Planctomyces sp. SH-PL14: one gene and its partner. Each later gene encodes a partner of the first gene's protein in a complex. Links are inferred from orthologs where the notes say so. Each region holds a gene or a part of one and is shown on either strand. Other genes may lie near its edges.

Region 1 (9,499 bases):
TCCTCGGCCTGATCCAGCAGATGGAGAAGGGACACGCCGCGGGGCTGGAGTCGTTCGTCTACGGCAAGACCGCCTCGATGGGGACGGGCGACACGACGATCATCGCCGTCTCGGCCTTCGTCTGCGTCGTCGCCTGTGTGCTCCTGTTTAAGGAACTGAAACTCCTCTGCTTCGACGAGGGGTTCGCCGGGGCGGCCGGGATGCCGGTCCTGTTCCTCGATCTGACCCTCATGGCCCTCGTGGTGGTCGTCACGATCGTTGGTCTGCAGGCGGTCGGACTGATCCTGATGGTCGCCATGCTCGTCATTCCGGCGGCGGCCGCCCGGTTCTGGACGGAGAAGCTGTCGCGGATGTTCCTCATCTCGGGGGGGCTCGGCGCCTTCAGCGGACTGGCGGGGGCGGGGATGAGCGCCCTGTTCTCGAAAGTCCCATCCGGGGCGATGATCGTCCTCGTCTCGACGTCTCTCTTCGGTGTCAGCCTCGTGTTCGGATCGGCCCGCGGCGTCCTGCACCGGGTTCGGCGACGGTGGGACCTCGCCCGGAGCATCGACCGGCAGCACCTCCTGCGGGCGATTCATGAGTTGCAGGAAACCGCGACTGGCCCGGGCCCGGCCTCGTCCGCGAACGTCACGTTCGCGGCCCTGTTGGGAAAACGGTCCTGGTCCCCGGCCCGTCTGCGGGGCGCGATCCAGCGGGCCCGGCATGACGAGCTGATCGAATGGGGGACGGAGCCGATCCGGCTCACCCGCCGCGGCGCCCTCGAAGGAATCCGACTCACCCGGCAGCACCGCCTGTGGGAGCTGTACCTGATTGCCCATGCCGACATCGCTCCCAGCCGCGTCGACCGAGACGCCGACGCCATCGAGCATGTTCTGGAGCCCGAAGTGATCGCGGAGCTGGAGGAACTCCTTCAGCAGGGAACGCCCGGCGCGCCGGCGAGCCCGCACGGACTGGAGTCGGTCCCTCCCGCGGCTGCGCGGACCGCTCGACCGGAAGGAGTCCGGTAAGATGTCGCTTGCGATCACACTGGTGCCGAACTGGAGTTGGGCGCTCGATGGCTGGATCGTCCTGGCGGGGATCCTGTGTGCCGTCTCGGCGTCGCTCCTGGGGAACTTCCTCGTCCTGCGGCGGATGAGCATGCTGGGGGACGCCATCACCCACGCCGTCCTGCCGGGGCTGGCGGTCGCGTTCCTCGTCAGCGACAGCCGCAGCAGCTGGCCGATGTTCGTGGGCGCGGTGGCGGTCGGAATCCTGACCGCCTTCTTCACCGAGTGGGTCCGCGGGATCGGGCAGGTCGACGAAGGGGCCTCGATGGGGGTCGTCTTCACGTCGCTCTTTGCCCTGGGGCTCGTCCTGATCGTCCAGGCGGCCGATCACGTCGACCTCGATCCGGGCTGCGTCCTGTACGGTGCCATCGAGCTCACGCCGCTCGACACCGTCTCGATCCTGGGGCTGGAGGTCCCGCGGGCGGTGGCGACACTCTCCGTGGTGGCCGTCATCAATGCGCTGTTCGTCGGGCTGTTCTATAAGGAGCTCAAGATCAGCTCTTTCGACCCGGCCCTGTCGACGACGTCCGGGATCAGCGCGAAGCTCATGCACTACCTGCTGATGGTCCTCGTGGCGATCACGGCGGTCGCCAGCTTCGAGAGCGTGGGGAACATCCTCGTCGTGGCGATGTTCATCGTCCCCCCGGCGGCGGCGTATCTCCTGACGGACCGGCTGGGGCCGATGATCGGCCTGAGCGCCCTGCTGGCGGCGCTCTCAGCCTTCGCGGGACACGTCGGCGCGCTCACGATCCCGCATTGGTTCGGCCTGCAGAGCACGACGACCGCCGGCATGATGGCAGTCGCCGCGGGGCTGTTCCTGCTCCTGGCGGCGACGCTTGGACCTCGTCACGGCGTCCTGGTCCGTTTCGTGCGTCAGCGGATGCTGGCTTGGCAGATCCTGACCGACGACGTCGTCGCCCTTCTGTACCGGATCGAGGAGCGGCAGGGAGCGACCCCCGCCACCGCCGAGCATCTTCGCGACGTCCTGCTGGCGGACCGCCTCTCGCTCCGGGCGGCGCTGTTCCTGCTCGGGCGGCGCGGCCAGGTCGAGACCGCGAGCGATGTCTATCGCCTCTCCGCCGCCGGACGGACGCATGCCCAGAATCTCGTCCGGTCGCACCGGCTGTGGGAGCAGTACCTCGTCTCGCACGCCGGCCTCGAAGCGGACCGGATCCACCGCAAGGCGGAGCAGTACGAGCACTTCACCGACCACTCGATGCGGGAGCAGCTCGATCAGGCGACGAGCCAGCCGACCGTGGATCCCCACGGTCAGCCGATTCCGACCGAGCCCAAGTGAGCGGGCTCGGCCACGCCTTGCAAGGGCTTACCACTGGACCTTGACGCCGGCGGCTGTTTCGGGGCCGCCGTTCGACTTGGTCACCATGGCGTCGTAGAGCTCGGGGTTGATGTTCTCCGAGAGGAACTGGACCGAGCCGTCGGCGACGAGGTGCGTCGCTCCGCCGGTGTGGTAGCTCGACGGGCCCCAGTTCTGGTTGATCGATCCCGGAAGCGGGTAGAAGTAGTACGGCTGGTAGTTGATCGACACCGAGCGGCCGGCGAAGGTCGGCGAGTTCGTCATATCGAAGAACCGCGCCGCCACCGAGCCCGAGGTTCCATCGATCCAGACCGCGGCCTTATCCTCTTTAGTTTCGGCCAGAATGATCGTGTTCGTCGTGCCGTCGGTGATATCCGCGATCCGGGTCCGGGAGCCCGGAAACATGATCCCTTCGGCCGGGATCGCGCCGGAAAGGCCGACGACCGTTTTCGCTCCGACGGCGACATAGTTGCGGAGGGCGAAGACGTTCGGCGTCGCGGCGCCGAAGGCGGTCGTATTGTTCGCGTACAGGGCGTCGGTGCTATAGAACGACGGGCCGGCGTAGCTGGGGCAGCGGTACGCCGGAATGATCTTGGTGGCCATCTCCCGGTTCGCCCCGGCCGCCAGGGCGGAGACGTTGTAGTCGATCCGGTTCGCGATCGCAGTCTGGTCGAGGTTCGGCAGGATCAGGCTGGCGAAGCTGTGGAGGTGGACTGTCGGATCCCGGTCGCTCGCGGCGCCCGTGTAGTTCCACACCCCGCGACCGAAGCCGCTGGTACTGCTGGGCGGGAACAGGCCGAACGTCCCCTCGTAGTTGTGCAGCGCCAGGCCGAGCTGCTTCATGTTGTTCTTGCACTGCGTCGCGCGGGCGGCTTCGCGGGCCTGCTGGACGGCGGGAAGGAGGATCGCCACGAGGACGGCGATGATGGCAATGACCACAAGCAGTTCGATCAACGTGAAACCATGACGCCGGCGCATAATTCGAGTCTCAGCTGGGAGGAGGAGGGGCAAGGAGGCGGGCGGAACGGAAGCAGCAAAGCGGAGGCTGCCCGGGGGAAAACGATCAAGCAGCCGTTTGAATGATTATCCCGGTAGACTCGCACTGTCAAGGAACGGGGCGGTGGCGGAGCTTCGGATCGCCTGGCGAGGCGTCGCGGGAATGATCGCTGGTGGCCAGGGACTATTTCCCAGGCCCGGCGTTTCGGCGGACGGGGTGGCAACAGGGGCACGGGAAGGAGCGGGCACGAGCCGTGCAAGGCGGGATCGTGTTCAAGTTGAAAATGCGGCAGCGGTCTGGTGGCTGCTCAGACGGCGCGCCGGGCCGACGCGTCTCCTTTGCGCAACCCGTGGTTGCCGGCCTACCGGGTCCAGGGCGGATGCCCTGGTTGCGGGACTTGGCCCCCTCGTGTAGCTTTCTGGGCTCGCCCAGGAGATTTGCGAAAGCGACCGATGTCTGATCCAACCGAGCGTCCCTCCAATCCGGACTCGCGTGACAACGCCGGTCGCCAGGCCCCTCCCCCGCAGCCCCCTCTTCCGGCGCGGATCATTTTTCTGCTTACGATCAGCCTGCTGATCGTCGTGATTGTGTCGCTGTTCATCACCGGCCGGCCGCCGACCGTGATCTCCTACAGCGTCTTCATGGAGCAGATCGAGAAGAAGAACGTCCAGACCGTCACCCTCTCCGGCCTGCACATCACCGGCAAGTTCAAGGCGAAGCCCAAGAACCCGGCGGCGGCCGAGGATACGTCGGCCCCCGCGGAGCTCCCCCTCGAGTTCCAGACCGAGCTGCCGCTCGTTGAGGAACGCAAACTCCTCGACCGGCTGGAGGCGGCGGCGGTCGACCTCACGGTGAAGACCCCGGAAAAGGGGTACGTCACCGAGGCGTTCATCTACCTGCTGCCGGCGTTCCTGCTGATCGCCATGATGATTTACATGATGCGCCGCTCGGCCGACCCGATGGGGTCGGGGATGCTCGGCGGCTTCATTCGCAGCCCGGCCAAGCGGTTCCGCCCGAGCGACCAGAAGACGACGTTCGACGACGTGGCCGGCATGGAGCAGGCCAAGCGGGAGCTGACCGAGGTGGTCGAGTTCCTCAAGGACCCTTCCAAGTTCCAGCGGCTCGGTGCGCAGATTCCCAAGGGGGTCCTGCTGAACGGCCCTCCGGGGACCGGCAAGACCCTGCTGGCCCGGGCCTGCGCCGGCGAGGCGGGGGTGCCGTTCTTCTCGATCAACGGCTCCGAGTTCATCCAGATGTTTGTCGGCGTCGGGGCGAGCCGCGTCCGCGACCTGTTCCGGACCGCCAAGGAAGCGGCTCCGGCGATCATCTTCGTCGACGAGATCGATGCCGTCGGCCGTGTCCGCGGGGCGGGGCTCGGCGGCGGACATGACGAGCGGGAGCAGACGCTCAACCAGATCCTTTCGGAGATGGACGGCTTTCAGTCCAACGAGGCGGTCATCGTCATCGCGGCGACGAACCGGCCCGACGTTCTCGACCCCGCTCTCCTCCGCCCCGGCCGCTTCGACCGGCATGTCACCGTCGACCGGCCGACGAAGAAGGGCCGTGAGGCGATCCTCAAGGTCCACAGCCGCAAGGTTCCGCTTGCGCCGGACGTCCGGCTGGACAAGATCGCGGCCGGGACGATCGGCTTTGCGGGGGCGGACCTCAAGAACCTCGTCAACGAGGCGGCCCTGCACGCGACCCGCGACGGTAAGAGCGCCGTCGACAGCCAGGATTTCGAGGCGGCCCAGGACAAGATCCTGATGGGGGTCGTCCGGGAAGAAGTCCTCAACCCGCACGAGCGGCGGATGACCGCCTACCACGAGGCGGGGCATGCTCTGCTGGCCTGGATCCTGCCGGAGGTCGATCCGGTTCATAAGGTGACGATCGTTCCCCGCGGCCGGGCGCTCGGCGTGACGCAGTTCCTTCCGCAGGACGAGCGGATGAGCATCGGCGAGCGGCAGCTCCGCTCGCAGCTGGCGGTCTATCTCGGCGGGCGGGCGGCTGAAAAGCTGGTCTTCGACGAGTTCACCGCGGGGGCCGAAGACGACCTGCGGCGGGCCACGGGGATTGCCCGGCGGATGATCGCCTACTGGGGGATGAGCGACGTCATCGGGCCGGCAGCGTTCCGTGATGGCGAGGAGCATCCGTTCCTTGGCAAGGAGATCCACGAGCACCGGCAGTTCAGCGAGGCGACGGCGCACGTCATTGATCAGGAGATCCAGAAGTTCCTGACGACAGCGCAGCGTCAGGCGTCGTCGCTGCTCGCTGAGAACCGTGAGAAGCTCGACAAGCTGGCCGAGGCGCTCCTCGACAAGGAGCTGATCGACACCGACGAGATCACGAACCTCATTGGTCCGGCGACTCCGCGCTCGTCGAGTGCTCACATCACGAAGTCGCAGGACGTTTAGGTTGGCAGTGGCCCTATGTGCTTGTGGCGACTGAGTCTTGCGCAGTCGTTTGTGAGCCGTGGAGACGGCATCTACGTCCCCCCGCCTTACCAGCCCAAGAACCGGGGTCCAGGGGGTACCCCTGGTGGGGGATGCAAGGGGGCGAAGCCCTCTTGCCCGCCGGAGGTCTGGCCGTCGAGAACTGTCTGAAGGAGTACGTGTCCAAGCGCGGACACAGTGCCGTATGCCCCCCTCACCAACCCGCGGGGATTACAAAGCGAGCGGTGTGGTGTGCAGGAGTTCTCATAGCGGGTGCCACAAAGGGGACATCCGTTGCTTACCACGGTTCCTCATGGAAGTGCCTCCGGCGGCAAGGGGGCGTGGCCCCCTTGACCCCAGGCTGCCGTGGCACGTTGGGTTTGAGGTGACAAAGTCGTGCCGGCAAGGACGCGGTTTGAGCCCATCTGCCCCCGCGCAAAACACACCCTGTGCCTCAATCGATACGGAAGGGGCCACAGATCACGGGTTCGCCGCCGCCGGCTGGCAGGCGAACGGGCGGCCGTCCTGGAGCGTGGCGACAATGTCCGTGACCCGCTCGACGCCAAGGTCGGCGAGCGTCTTGTCGAGCTGATCGACGAGCTGACCCGAGCCGGCCGGGTTATAGAAGTTGGCCGTCCCGATCTGCACCGCCGTCGCCCCGGCGACGAGAAACTCCATCACGTCGTCGATCGTCGCAATCCCGCCGACACCGATGATCGGAATCGGGACCGCCTTCGCCACCTGCCACACGCACCGCAGGGCGAGCGGCTTGATCGCCGGCCCGCTGAGACCGCCGATCGTGTTTCCGAGGATCGGCTTCCGCCGCCGCCAGTCGATCGCCATTCCCTGGAACGTGTTCACGCACGAGACCGCATCCGCCCCCGCCGCATGGACCGCCCGGGCGATCGAGACGATGTCGGTCACGTTCGGCGTGAGCTTGGCGATGATCGGGAAGTCGCACGCCTTTCGGGCGGCCGCCACGACGGCGAACGCCGCGTCCGGGTTCTGGGCCAGGTCGACCCCGCAGCTCACGTTCGGGCACGAGATATTGAGCTCCACCGCCGCCAGGCCTGGGCACTGCGTCAGCCGCTCCGCCATCCGCGCGAAGTCATCGACGTTCGTCCCCGCGATGTTGGCGATGATCGCCGTCCCGAGCGACGTCAGGTAGTCGACGTGCTTCGTGATGAAGGTCTCGATCCCGTCGTTGTCGAGGCCGATCGCGTTCAGCATTCCCGACGAGGTCTCGACCGTCCGCGGCGGGGGATTGCCCGCCCGCGGATGGGGCGTCACGGTCTTGGGGATGATCCCGCCGAGCTTGCGGAAGTCGACGAAGGCCTGCATTTCGCGGGCGTAGCCGAAGGTTCCCGAGGCGACCAGGATCGGGTTTTTCAGACGGAGGCGGTTGAGGGTGACGGACAGGTCCGGCATGGAGGGGCTTCGGCGGCAACGGGAAACGGAGAGGGAGCGAAGTATCGGGGATTTGCCGGCCCCTGTCAGCCGATCGGCCGCCGCGGATTCGGATTGACCCGACCGAAACTGGGCCGATAGCGTTCGCCGGCTGTTCGATTCCTCGCGGCAGGGCTCCTCCATGCAGACATCCGTCCTTGCCCCGCCTGCCCCGCGGCTCCACGGGATCGACGGGCTGCGGGGGATCCTGGCCTGTTCGGTGATGCTCTATCACTACACGGTGTGGGCAGGGATTGATGTCGGCCCCCGGTTCTCCGGCCTGCTTTCCGCGGTCGCCTTCTACGCTGTCGAGGCGTTCTTCGTCATCAGCGGGATGAGTCTCGCGTTCGTTTACGAGCGGACCGATTTTTCGCGGCCGCGGACGGTCGGGACGTTTTTTGTGCGGCGGTTCTTCCGGATCGCCCCACTGTTCTATGCCGTGCTGGCCGCGACGCTCGTGCTGAAATGGGCGGCCGTTCATGTCCTTCATACGCCGGGCGTCGCGATGCCGTCGCTGGCGGAGGTTGTGGGAAACCTGTCGCTGCTGTTCGGCCTCGTCGATCCGACGCAGAGTCTGGTGATTGCCGGGTGGTCGATCGGGATCGAGATGGTGTTCTACCTGCTCTTTCCCCCGCTGATGTGGCTGATGACGCGGCGGGACACCTGGCGACCGCTTCTCCTCGCGGGCTCGGCGGTTCCGGCGGCGGTCTTCGCGTTCGTGCTGCTCGACCCGCTCCTGAACTTCGCGTCTCAGTCCGCCTGTTACGCCAGCGTCGCCAATCACCTTCTTCTGTTTGTCGCCGGAATGCTGCTGGTCCGCGGGACTTCGCAGGGACCGCAGGCGAATCGAGCGGCGAACTCCGCGTGGATCGTTCTGGCCCTCGGGCTCTTTGCGGCCCTGAGCCTGGGAGTGCCGGACGTCGATCTTGTCACCGGTTGGCGGCGGGGAGCCCTGCTCCTCGTAACGGTCGGAGGCTGCGCCGCTGTGGCTCGGCGACCGGCAGGCCGGAGCTTTCTCTCTCCCGTGCTGGAGCGCCTCGGCGAGTGGAGTTACTCCATCTACCTGAGCCATTTCCTCGTGTTCACCGTGCTCCAGCGGCTCGTTCCCGGGGACTGGCGGGGCAGCCTCGTGGTCGGTTCGGCTCTCGCCACGATCGCGGTGGGACGGTGCAGCTACCGCTGGCTCGAGGTGCCGATGATCCGGGTCGGGAAGCGAATCACGGAGCAACTCTGGCCGGCTCCGACCCGGGCTGCGGAGACAGTGGCTCTTCCGGCGGCTCCCGTGCGCCGAGCGGCCTGACGGCACTTTGCCCAGGTCTCCTAGTCTGCCCCAAATCCCTGTGGAGTGATCTCGCCTCCGTTCCCCCTTTGCGGCTACGCTGCACCGTGAGATGAGAGGCGCTCAGGTCTGATGGGCCGTGGAAAGAGGCCTTTCTCATCGCGTTCGGCTCCGATCATGGATGATCTGACCAGGTTTCTGATCGACGAATCCGCCACGATCCGCGACGCCATGACGGCGATCGACCGGTCGGGGAAAGGGATCGCGCTGGTCACGGATGAGTTCGAACGACTCGTGACGACGATCACCGACGGCGACATCCGCCGCGCGATCCTCGCCGGCGTCGGTCTCGACTCGCCGGTCACGTCCCTCATCGTCCGGCGGCCCCCGAACGCCCGCAAACCGATCACCGCTCCCGCCGAAGCCTCGGACGCCGAGCTCGAAGAACTCATGGCCCACCATGAGATCCGGCATGTCCCGGTCCTCGACCGGGGCGGGCGGCTTGTCCGGCTGGCGATCCGCGAAGAACTCGAAACGACGCCGGAGATCCCGGTCTCGGCGGTCATCATGGCGGGGGGCTTCGGGACCCGGCTTCGCCCCCTGACCGACGAAACACCGAAGCCGATGCTCAATATCGGCGGACAGCCATTGCTTCAGCGGACGGTCGAACGGCTCCGCAAGAGCGGGATCCGGAACGTCAGCCTGACGACGCACTACCTCCCGGAGAAGATCCACGACCACTTCGGCGACGGCAGCGACTTCGGCGTGCGGATCAACTACGTCGCCGAGGAAAAGCCGCTCGGGACCGCCGGGGCCCTGTCGCTCCTTCCCGAGAGCGACGAACCGCTGCTCGTGATGAACGGCGACATCCTGACCGGGGTCGACTTCCAGGAACTCGTCCGGTTCCACCGCGAGCATGAGGCGGCCCTGACCGTCGGGGTCCGGCAGTACGAATTCAAGGTCCCCTACGGGGTCGTCCAGGCGGAA
Region 2 (9,571 bases), 1.0 Mb from region 1 along the record:
CCAGACGATCGAACGTCTCCTGGATTCGTGAGAAGACGCAAATCGGCTTCGATTGTTGCCGCCTCGATCGTTAATCTTTTCTTCATCTCCCGTCTGGCTCGTCCCTTCAGCCCCTTCCGACTTCCATGAGACTCCTCTCCGTACTGGCGGCTGTCGTTCTTCTCCTCACCGGAGCGGGCATTCAGTCCGGACGTGCGGACGACCTGCCGTGGAAGTACCCGATCGACATCGCTGTGGGTAAGGAGGGGGAGATCTACATCGCCGACCTCAAGCTGCCGGGGATCTGGGTCTACCGCGGCGAGAATCTGGAGATCGTCGTCCAGGGGACATCGAAGTACCGCACTCCCCTCAACGCCATCCGCTGCCTGGCGGTGACCGACGACGGAACGCTCCTCGCCGGCGATTCCGCCACCCGCGAGGTCTACAAGGTCAGTCCCAAGGGAGAGCTGACGTCGCTCACGAACGGCTACGTCGGCATCCCCATTACGATGGCCCCGCACGGGACCGACCTCTTCGTTTCGGACCTCGAGCTCCAGCGGGTGTGGAAGGTGCCCCTCGCCGGCCTTCCGAAGAACCAGCCGCCGGAGGAGTTCACCGTCATCGGCGGCGCCCGCGGGCTCTTCTTCGATAAGGACGAACTGTGGGTCCTCTCCTCTCCCGCTCCGCAGCTGCAGCGGTTCTCGATGGACAAGAAGCCCACCGTCGTGGTGAAGGACCTCGTCTTCGAGTTCCCGCACCAGATCGCCCGTAAGGACGGCGTCTCGTATGTCAGCGACGGCTACAAGAAGTGCGTCTGGAAGGTGACGGACGACGGCAAGGCGGAGCAGTGGGTCAGCGGCGCCCCGTTCGTCAACCCGCTCGGAATCCGTTTCCAGGGGGACGACCTGCTGCTCATCGATCCCCGCGCGAAGGCTCTGTTCCGGATCAAGTCGGACGGCACGCGGGAGACGGTGCTGCCGAAGCCGTAACCGGTTCCTCAGTTCACTTCGAACGTGAACTCGATCTCGACGCTCGCATCGAGGGGCAGGGCGTTGACGCCGACCGCCGCACGGGCGTGTTTGCCGATGTCACCGAAGATCTGGACCAGGAGTTCGCTGGCGCCGTTGGCGACGATCGGCTGATCGGAGAATCCGTCTGCGCTCTGCACGAAGACACCGACCCGGACCACGCGCGTGACGTGGTCGAGGCTTCCGAGGAGCCGGTTGACGTGAGCCAGGGCGTTGAGGACGCACTGCCGGGCGGCGGACTGCGCGACGTCGACGGGGGTCTTGGTCGGGACCGGGCCCTGGGCCATCAGCGTTTTCCCGGCGAACGGGAGCTGTCCGCTGACCTGCACGAGATTCCCGGTTCGGACGGCTGGCAGATAGGCCGCGACGGGAGCGGGGGGCTCGGGGAGGATGAGGTCGAGTTCTTTGAGGCGGGCTTCGACGGACATGCGGATCGCTCCCAGTGGCGGTGACCGGTTGGAGGTGTGTTATCGCAGACGGGGTGGTGTCCGACAAACGGTGGTCGCTGTTCAAACGCAACGCCGCCCCCGACTGGGTCCAGGGGCACCCTGGTGGGGGATGCAAGGGGGCAACGCCCTCTTGCCCGCCGGAGGCCTGGCCGTCGAGAGACGTCTGAAGGAGTGAGTGTCCAAGCGCGGACAACGTGCCGTATGCCCCCTCACCAACCCGCGGGGATTGCAAAGCTCGCGGTGTGATGTGAGGGAGTCCTCATAGCTGGTACCACAAAGGGGACATCCGTTGCGTACCACGGTTCCTCACCGGAATGCCTCCGGCGGCAAGGGGTTGCCCCCTTGACCCCAGTGGCCGTCGCACAATGGGTTTGAGCTGGCATCGCTGTGCCGGCAAGTACACCGTTTGAGCCAGCAGGATTGGCCACAGATGAGTTGCGGACCGCCGGGGCATGTTTCACCATGCGCCGTCCGCCTTCCATCCGATCCCCCGCAGCGGAGAACTACGTGCCCCGACTCCTGATCGCCCTCCTCCTCGTGATGGCATCGACGGCCGCCTCCCGCTCAGTCTCCGCCCAGGAGACTCCGGACGCCGAAGCAAAACACCTCGCCAACATCCGGCAGGTCACCTTCGGCTTCCCCCGCGCCGGCGAGGGCTACTTCTCGCCCGACGGCAAACTCGTCGTCTTCCAGGCCTACCCCCTCGGCTACCCCTTCTACCAGATCTACGTCCAACCGCTCGACGAGCGGACCCCCCGCCTCATCAGCACCGGCCGCGGCCGCACGACCTGCGCCTTCTTCACACCGGACGCCAAGCAGATCCTCTTCGCCTCCTCCCACACCGATCCCAAGATCGCCGAAACCGAGAAGGCCGCCCGCGAACTCGCCGCCCAGGGGGGCCGGCGGCGGTACGAATGGGACTTCGACCCCGAGATGGAGCTGTACGTCGTCAACTTCGACGGCACGGGAATGAAGCGGCTCACCGAGTCCCCCGGCTACGACGCCGAAGGGAGCTACTCGCCCGACGGAACGCACATCGTCTTCACCTCCATGCGGGACGGCGATCCCGACATCTACGTCATGAAGGCGGACGGGACCGACGTCCGGCAGATCACGGACGTCCCCGGCTACGACGGCGGCCCGTTCTTCTCCCCCAACGGGAAGTGGATCATCTTCCGCAGCGACCGCGACAAGAAGGACATGCTCCAGCTCTACGCGATCTCGGTCGACGGCAAGGAGACGGTCCAGCTCACCAAGGACGTGAACCAGGTCAACTGGTGCCCCTACTTCCATCCGAGCGGCAAGTACCTCATCTGGTCGGGAGCGGACTACAGCCGCGGACCGATGGGAGCCAACTTCGACCTGTTCACGATGGACATCGACATGACCGACACCACCCTCAAGGGAGGCGCGGTCGAGCGGATCACGACGCACGCCAAGGCGGACGTCCTCCCGGTCTTCAGCCCCGACGGCACGAAGCTCATGTGGACGAGCAGCCGGACCGAAGACGGAACGAGCCAGCTCTGGATCGCCGACTGGCTCCGCAAGTAACCACCACGCTCCGTCCTTCCCGCCGCGCTCTTCCGCTGAAGTCGATTCGCATGTCTCACCCGGACTCCAATGCCGCTCACGCCTGTTCCCCCTATCCCGGGATGGTCCCGACCGCCGTCCAAACCCGGACCCGCGTCGTCGAACAGGTCCAGCTGGCCCACGACACCTACCGGATCCGGGTCGAGTGCCCGGCCCTCGCGAAGCAGGTCGTCCCCGGACAGTTCTTCATGATCCGCACGGCGAACTCGGAGCCGATCCTGGGGCGGCCGTTCGCACTCTACGACACGTTCCTGGGACCGGACGGAACGCCGCAGGGGATCGACTTCGCCTACCACGTGATCGGCAAGGCGACCAAGCTCATGGTCCACTGGACACCGGGCGACGCCGTCGAGATCTGGGGACCTCTCGGCAACGGGTTCCCCGTGTTCGAAGGACGGCGACTCCTCTGCGTCGGCGGCGGGATCGGGTACACGCCGTTCCTGGCCGTCGCCCGCGAAGCGGCCGGGCAGCGGGCGTACGGTACGCGGGCCGCGAGCGAAAGCGGCCGGAAGGTGACGCTGCTCTATGGATCGCGAAGCCGATCGCACCGGGCGGACCTGTCGGACTTCGACGGGATCCCGAACTTCTCCGTGAAGCTCTCGACGGACGACGGAAGCGAGGGACATCACGGCTTCGTGACCGACCTCGTCCAGCAGGAGTTTGCGAGCGCTGACCGACCGGACGCGGTCTACTGCTGCGGTCCGGAGGTCATGATGCGGGCGGTGGCGCGGCTCTGCGAGGCGGCCGGCGTGCCGTGCTGGCTGTCGCTCGAGACGCCGATGGCCTGCGGCTTCGGTGCGTGCTTCTCGTGCGTGACGCGGGTCAAAGTCGACGAAGAGCCGGGCTGGGACTATCGGCGGACGTGCATCGAAGGACCGATCTTCCCGGCGTCGTCGCTGGTGCTGGGGTAGTGGCCGTGAAGAATCCGCCACAGACGAACGCAGATGGACACAGATCCGAGGAGCGGAGTCCAGCCCACTGGATCCCGTGATTACCGGGTCGGCTTCGCGACGGGCAAGGCTTCGAGCAGCATCCGCACCGTCCGGTCGGTTGCTCCCTGCTGGGCCAGGACGAGATTGCGGGCCGCCTCGCCGCGGTGCCTGGCGAGCGCGGTGTCGGTGAGAAGCCGCTGGACCGTCGCCGTCAGCTCGTCCCCCGAGTGGACGACCTCGGCCGCGGAATTCGAGAGCAGCAGCTCCACCACCTGCCGGAAGTTCTGCGTGTTGGGACCGAACAGGACCGCTGCTCCGTAGGCCGACGGCTCCATCATGTTCTGCCCGCCGCGGTTCGTCAGACTCCCGCCGACGAACGCAATGTCCGCCAGCCCCCAGCAGGCCCCGAGTTCTCCGAGCGTATCCAGCAGGAGGACCGGCGAACGATCGCTCCCCCCCTCGACGGTTCCCGCCGACCGCCGCAGAAGCGAGAAGCCGCGCGAGAGGACCAGCCGCGCGACTTCGTCGAACCGCTCCTTGTGCCGCGGGACGAGAATCAGCCGCAGGTCCGGAAACTCCGTCCGCAGCGCGGCGAACGTATTGAGCGCGAGTTCCTCTTCAGGAGCCTGGGTGCTGCCGGCAATGAGGACTCGGTCGTTCTCGCGAAGCCCGAAGGCGGCGCGGAGTGCGGCCGTCTTCGGATTTGCCCGGTCCGACTCCAGCCCGTCGAACTTCACCGACCCGGTGACCTCGGTCCGCTCCGGCGGAGCGCCAAGCTCGACCAGCCGGGCGCGATACTCTTCGCTCTGCATCCCCAGCCGGGAGAAGCGGCGGAGGATGGAGGCGATCAGAGGCCGGATCCGCCGGTATCCGCGGAAGCTCCGTTCGCTCATCCGCCCGTTGATGAGGACGAGAGGAATCCCGGCCCGGTCCACGCTGCGGATGAAGTTGGGCCAGAGTTCGAGCTCGACGAGCACGACGAGCGACGGACGGACCCGGGTGATGGCATTGCTGACCGCCCAGGTGAAGTCGAGCGGGAAGTAGACGACGCGGCACTCCGGATACTTGTCGCGGGCCACGTCGTGGCCGGTCTGCGTCGTGACGGAGAGCCAGACCTCGATCTCCGGCCGCTCGGCGCCGAGGCGTTTCAGGACCGGGCCCAGAAGCAGAACCTCGCCGACGCTGACGGCATGGAACCAGACGCAGGGGACGGCCGGGCCGGACCCGGAGGCATTCTCACGGACCGGCAGCCGCCCCAGGAACTTCTCGCTCCAGCCTTTGCGGTACTTCCCCGTCCGCCACGACTGCCAGACGAGCACGGGCGAGAGGACCGCCAGGAGGCCCAGGTACACGGCGTTCAGGATCCATCCGAACATACAGCGAGGGGCGGCGGCGACCGGCGAAGATTGAAGGAACACGTTAAGAACGAAGCGGCGGAGTATGGCAGACCGCCCCGGGAGCGCGTACCTCAGTTGGGGAGAGCCGCTCCGGCCCCGCCGGTTCCGGGACGGGGGACGCGCCGAGCGACGACCGCCCGCGTCCGGCCCTGGAGCCGGGCGTAGATCAGGACCGCCGCTTCGCGGCCGGGGAGCGGCAGCTTGCGGCGGACCGCCTCGACGGCGACCGGCACGTGGCGGCACTTGATCTCCACCTGCCCGATCGCCGAGCCGCGGAAATAAGACCGCAGCTCGGTGTCGTTGTTCGAGAGCTCCGCCAGAACCTCAAACGCCTGGACAAAGGGGGAATCGGAGAGCGTGTCGGACGTGAGGTACTCTTCCTCGGGGTCGAGCCGCGAGAAACCGAACTGCTCGCAGGCGACGTCGACGAGCCCCCCCCGGACGACCGCCGGATCGGGGTCGAGGAGATAGCGGCCGAGGGGTGCGAGCGGCCCCCGCGCGGACCACGGGTCGCCGGCCAGGGTCGCCCCTTCGGGGAGGACCGTCGCCCGGAAGAGAGACTCACTCCGCAGGGCTCCGAACCAGATCGTCGCCTCCTTGCACTCCCCGTGGAGGCTCGTGAGCTCGACCTCGCATTCGGGGAACTTCCCGCCGAAGTTCGCCGCCGGTGAGAGCTTGATCGCTCCGCCGCGGGCGGTCTCGATCAGCGACTTGAGATAGTCGAGCCCGGGCTCCGCCTCCTCGACGCGGATCGTCCGCTGTCCCGCTCCGCGGCCGCCGCCCGGCCGGCGGTCGGGATCGATGTGGACGAGGCGGCCGCTCGTCTCGACCGCCGTGACGTCCGCCGTCCGGATCTCGATCCGGTCCGCGCATCCGTAGACCCGGGCGTTCTCCCGCGTTATCCAGCCGGCGAGCGGGCTGCGGTCGACCGTGAGGACCGTCCCCGCTTCGGCGAGGGCGATGGCATCCGCGCCGATCCCCGAGCAGAGGTCGAGAATGGGTCGCTCGGCCGCAGCGAACCGCGCCGCCTTGTGCCGGGCCACCGCCTCGGGTGTCGACTGCTCAAGACCAGTGCGGTCGAACCACATCTGGCCGGCGTAGGAAAACTTGGCCTCGCCGCGTTTCCGCAGGTCGCGGAGCGTCAGGGCGAGCCGGACGACCGCGTCGTCGAACCGCTTGCGAAGCCGCTGCTGCACGGCGAATTCGGGACCTTCCTCTTCTTGGAGCGCGGTGAAGAGCTCGGGAGTCTCGAGAAGACGCTGATAAACGGAAATCGGGTCGTCAGACACGGCGGGGGAGCGAGGGGAACGGCGGCGGCAAAGTGATCGCGGCAATCCGCTCTTAGCACTCGCCAAGCCCCCCGTCAACAAGTCGCTCCCACCTCTGGCCTCATATCCGTGTGCATCTGTGTTTATCTGTGGCTGAAAACCTCTTTCAGAAGCCACAGACTTACGCAGACCCGCCGTCACCGGCCACCACACTTCGTTGCCGGAAAGAGACGCCCGGTCTACTGCGGCTGTTGTTGTTGCGGCTTCTGCACCTTCGAGATCTCCTCGAAGTACTTCTGGATCAGCCGCGCGTAATCGCCGTCCGGCTTCCGCTTCGCCGCCTGCAGGATCTCGGTCTTCAGCGTTCCCGGAAGCTCGCCCCAGTTGCGGGCGTTGAGCCCCTTGAGATGCGATTCGAGGTTCGCGAGTCCCTGGAGATCCTGTCCGCCGCTGTCGTTGGCCATGTTCGACGCGGACTGCTCGGTGGAATTCCCCTGCCCGGACTGCCCGGCGGCCTGCATCTGGGAGGTCGTCTGCCGCAGCGCCTTGGCGAAAGCCCGCAGCGACTGCTCGGCTTCCTTCCCCGGCGAGGCGGGCTGGCTGTTGGGATCGGGCTGGCCCTGCTCGCCGCCCGGTTGCTCGCCCGGGGCTTCCGAGGAAGGTTTTCCCTGGCCGGGTTTCTGCCCCATCGGAGACCCGGGGGATTCGCCGGACTGCCCCGGCTGGCCGGACATCGGCTCTCCGGAGGAGGCAGGCTGGCCGAGCTGATTGAGCTGTTGCCCCGCCTGCGAGAGGTTCTGCGACGCCTGGGCGACCTGCGCGCCGACCTCGCCGAGACCGTTTCCTTCTCCCTGCTGCCCCTGCCCCTGGCCGGACTGTCCCTCTCCAGACTGGCCCTGCTGTCCCTGTTGTCCTTTCTGTCCCTGCTGTCCCTGCTGGGAGGCCTGCTGCGCCGCCTGCCGAAGACTCTCGCTCGCCTTCTGGCCCTGCTGGCTGGCCTGCGCGGCGTTGTTCTGCGCGAGCTGCTGCTTCGCCTGCTGCATCTGCTGGTTCGCCTCCTGGGCGGCGTTTTGGGACGACTCCGCCCGGTCGCTCTCCGGCTGGGCTCCGACGGGGTCGTCCCCGAGCGACTGAGCCACGTCCTGGAGCTGCCGCGCGAGCTGCTGCGTCTGCCGCGAGAGGTTCTGCTGCGCCTGCTGCATCGCCTGCTGACGCGACGCGGCATCGGCCGCGAGAGCATTGAGGTCGCGAGCGACCTGCTGCTGGCGCTCGGCGAGCTTCTGGGCCTGTTCCGCCAGTTCCGGCGCGGCGCCCCCTTCGGCCGAGGGGAGCTTCGGCAGCCGCTCGGCGATCGTCTCGGCGGTCCGGCCCGCTTTCGCCCCTTCCTGCGCGGCGGACTTGAGCTGTCCGAGCGTCGCCTTGTCGGCCGCCTGGGCGGCCTGATCCGCCATCTCCCGGGCCTGTTTGGCCGCGGAACTCTGGGCGCCTGCGTGGACCGCGGTGTCGAGCGCGAGCTCCGCCGCTTCCTTGGCGAGCGCCTGCTGCGCCGCGACCGGATCTTCGGGAGTGCCGGCTCCCGGAGGCAGGTCCCGGTCCGCCGGCATCGGAGGAGCGGCGCCCGGCATTGGCTGGGGCTGTGCCTGAGGATCATTCCCGGCGACCGCCGGATTCATCGGGGCGGCTGGCTGCGGCGGCTGGGGTGCCCCGGGCTGGGGCTGGTTCCCCTGCTGGGCCAGGGCCTGCGCGTCCCCTGGAGCCGGTTTGGGCTGGCCCGGCTGCTGCGGCTGCTGTCCCATTTGCCCCTGCCGGAGTCGCTCGGCCAGCGCCCGCTGCCGGTCCGCGAGTTCCTGGGCCGCTTTGGCCAGCTGCTGCGACCGCGGCGGTGGAGTCTTTTCGCCGGGCTCGTTCCCTTCTGCGGGGTCCATTGGCTGACCCTGGTTCTGCTGACCCTGGTCGGGTTGGCCTTGGTTGGGCTGGCCTTCATTGGGCTGACGCTGGTTCGGTTGCCCTTGGTTCGGCTGCCCCTCATTGGGCTGACCCTGGTTCGGTTGCCCCTGGTTCGGTTGCCCCTGATTCGGTTGCCCTTGGTTGGGCCGTCCCTCATTGGGCTGTCCCTGGTTCGGCTTGCCGGCTTGCGCCAGTTCCCCATTCTGCGGCCCGTCCGCCTGAGCAAGCGCTTCCGCCTGGGCGGCGGCCTGATCGGCCAGATCCTGCAGGGCTTCGCTCGCTTCGGCCTGGGCGGTCTGAGCCGCGTCGGCCCGTCCCTCCTGGAGGGCCTGCCGCGCCTGCTGGCTCGCGGCTTCCGCCTTCGCCCGGGCCTGCGGGGCCGCGGTGTTCGGCAGTTTTTCGATCTCCTTGTTCAGCTTCTCCTGCGCCCCTCGCGTCTGGGCCAACTGTCCCCTGGCATCCTTCGGTGAACCTCCAGCAGCCGCCCGGGCCTGTTCCCGTAGTGCGTCCTGCTGCTGCGCGAGCTGACCCGCCTTCTCGGCGAGCGCGCCGAGTTCCGCGGCCCGCGACGGTTCGGCCTCGCCTCCCCGCGGTTCCGGAGCCCCCTCGCCCGCGACGGCCGGCTGGGCCTCGGGCGCGCCGAGCCGGTCCGCGAGAGCCTGCAGCGCCTCGGCCGCGTTCTTCTGAGCCTGGGCGTTCTGCTGCATCGCCTCGGCCGTTTCCGGAGAGGTTTCGCCCGACGGCCCCCCCGGCTGTTTCGCGGCGTTCTCAGCGAGCGACTTCTGAGCCGCCTGGGCTTCCTTGAGCGCCTTCGAAGCATCCATCTTCTCCTGCTGCCCCGCGGCACCGGCGGGGAGCTGATCCAGTTGTTGCTGCTGGTTGCGGAGGGCGTCCGCCGCCTGGGTCATCTGTTCTGAACTCGGCGCGGCGGACTTCTCCGCCGATTCCCCGGCCTGCTCCGCGCGAGCCTGCTGAGCCTGG

Evidence for each region.
Region 2: the proteins of VT03_RS07185 (region 1) and VT03_RS03255 are in contact, whole or in part, in a crystal structure (PDB 5UE9), measured with the Lactococcus lactis proteins. The link is inferred for Planctomyces sp. SH-PL14 from one-to-one orthologs. Residues at the interface, in WP_025017116.1 of Lactococcus lactis: Gly25, Phe27, Phe29, Glu32, Tyr33, Lys35, Tyr36, Lys48, Phe56, Thr60, Pro61, Arg62, Val63, Ala64, Glu65, Thr66, Ala67, Ser68, Gly69, Met70, Ile74, Gln77, Pro223, Glu251, Phe274, Ala275, Pro277, Phe278; in WP_023189152.1 of Lactococcus lactis: Leu4, Gln5, Ala47, Ser48, Met49, Leu50, Leu51, Arg52, Arg53, Met95, Leu98, Arg223, Met224, Ala225, Cys226, Ile228, Gly229, Ala230, Cys231, Tyr232, Ala233, Val235, Glu236, His237, Asn243, His244, Ala245, Lys247, Glu250.

Annotation. Positions count from the first base shown.
Region 1 is NZ_CP011270.1:1,842,576-1,852,074, reverse strand. What follows is about bases 5,242-8,109. They hold VT03_RS07185 (dihydroorotate dehydrogenase), read right to left. Parts: upstream 7,216-8,109; coding sequence 6,268-7,215; downstream 5,242-6,267. Other genes in these bases: VT03_RS07180 (acyltransferase family protein), read left to right, coding at 7,376-8,109; ftsH (ATP-dependent zinc metalloprotease FtsH), read left to right, coding at 5,242-5,769. Also shown: VT03_RS07205 (iron chelate uptake ABC transporter family permease subunit), read left to right, coding at 1-1,007; VT03_RS07200 (metal ABC transporter permease), read left to right, coding at 1,009-2,343; VT03_RS07195 (DUF1559 domain-containing protein), read right to left, coding at 2,371-3,339; more of ftsH, read left to right, coding at 3,811-5,241; more of VT03_RS07180, read left to right, coding at 8,110-8,533; VT03_RS07175 (nucleotidyltransferase family protein), read left to right, coding at 8,690-9,499.
Region 2 is NZ_CP011270.1:804,232-813,802, reverse strand. What follows is about bases 2,068-5,007. They hold VT03_RS03255 (dihydroorotate dehydrogenase electron transfer subunit), read left to right. Parts: upstream 2,068-3,057; coding sequence 3,058-3,957; downstream 3,958-5,007. Other genes in these bases: VT03_RS03250 (3-deoxy-D-manno-octulosonic acid transferase), read right to left, coding at 4,038-5,007; VT03_RS03260 (TolB family protein), read left to right, coding at 2,068-3,007. In the rest of the region: VT03_RS03275 (hypothetical protein), read left to right, coding at 1-31; VT03_RS03270 (hypothetical protein), read left to right, coding at 126-968; VT03_RS03265 (RidA family protein), read right to left, coding at 977-1,435; more of VT03_RS03260, read left to right, coding at 1,964-2,067; more of VT03_RS03250, read right to left, coding at 5,008-5,354; VT03_RS03245 (THUMP-like domain-containing protein), read right to left, coding at 5,447-6,664; VT03_RS03240 (hypothetical protein), read right to left, coding at 6,883-9,571.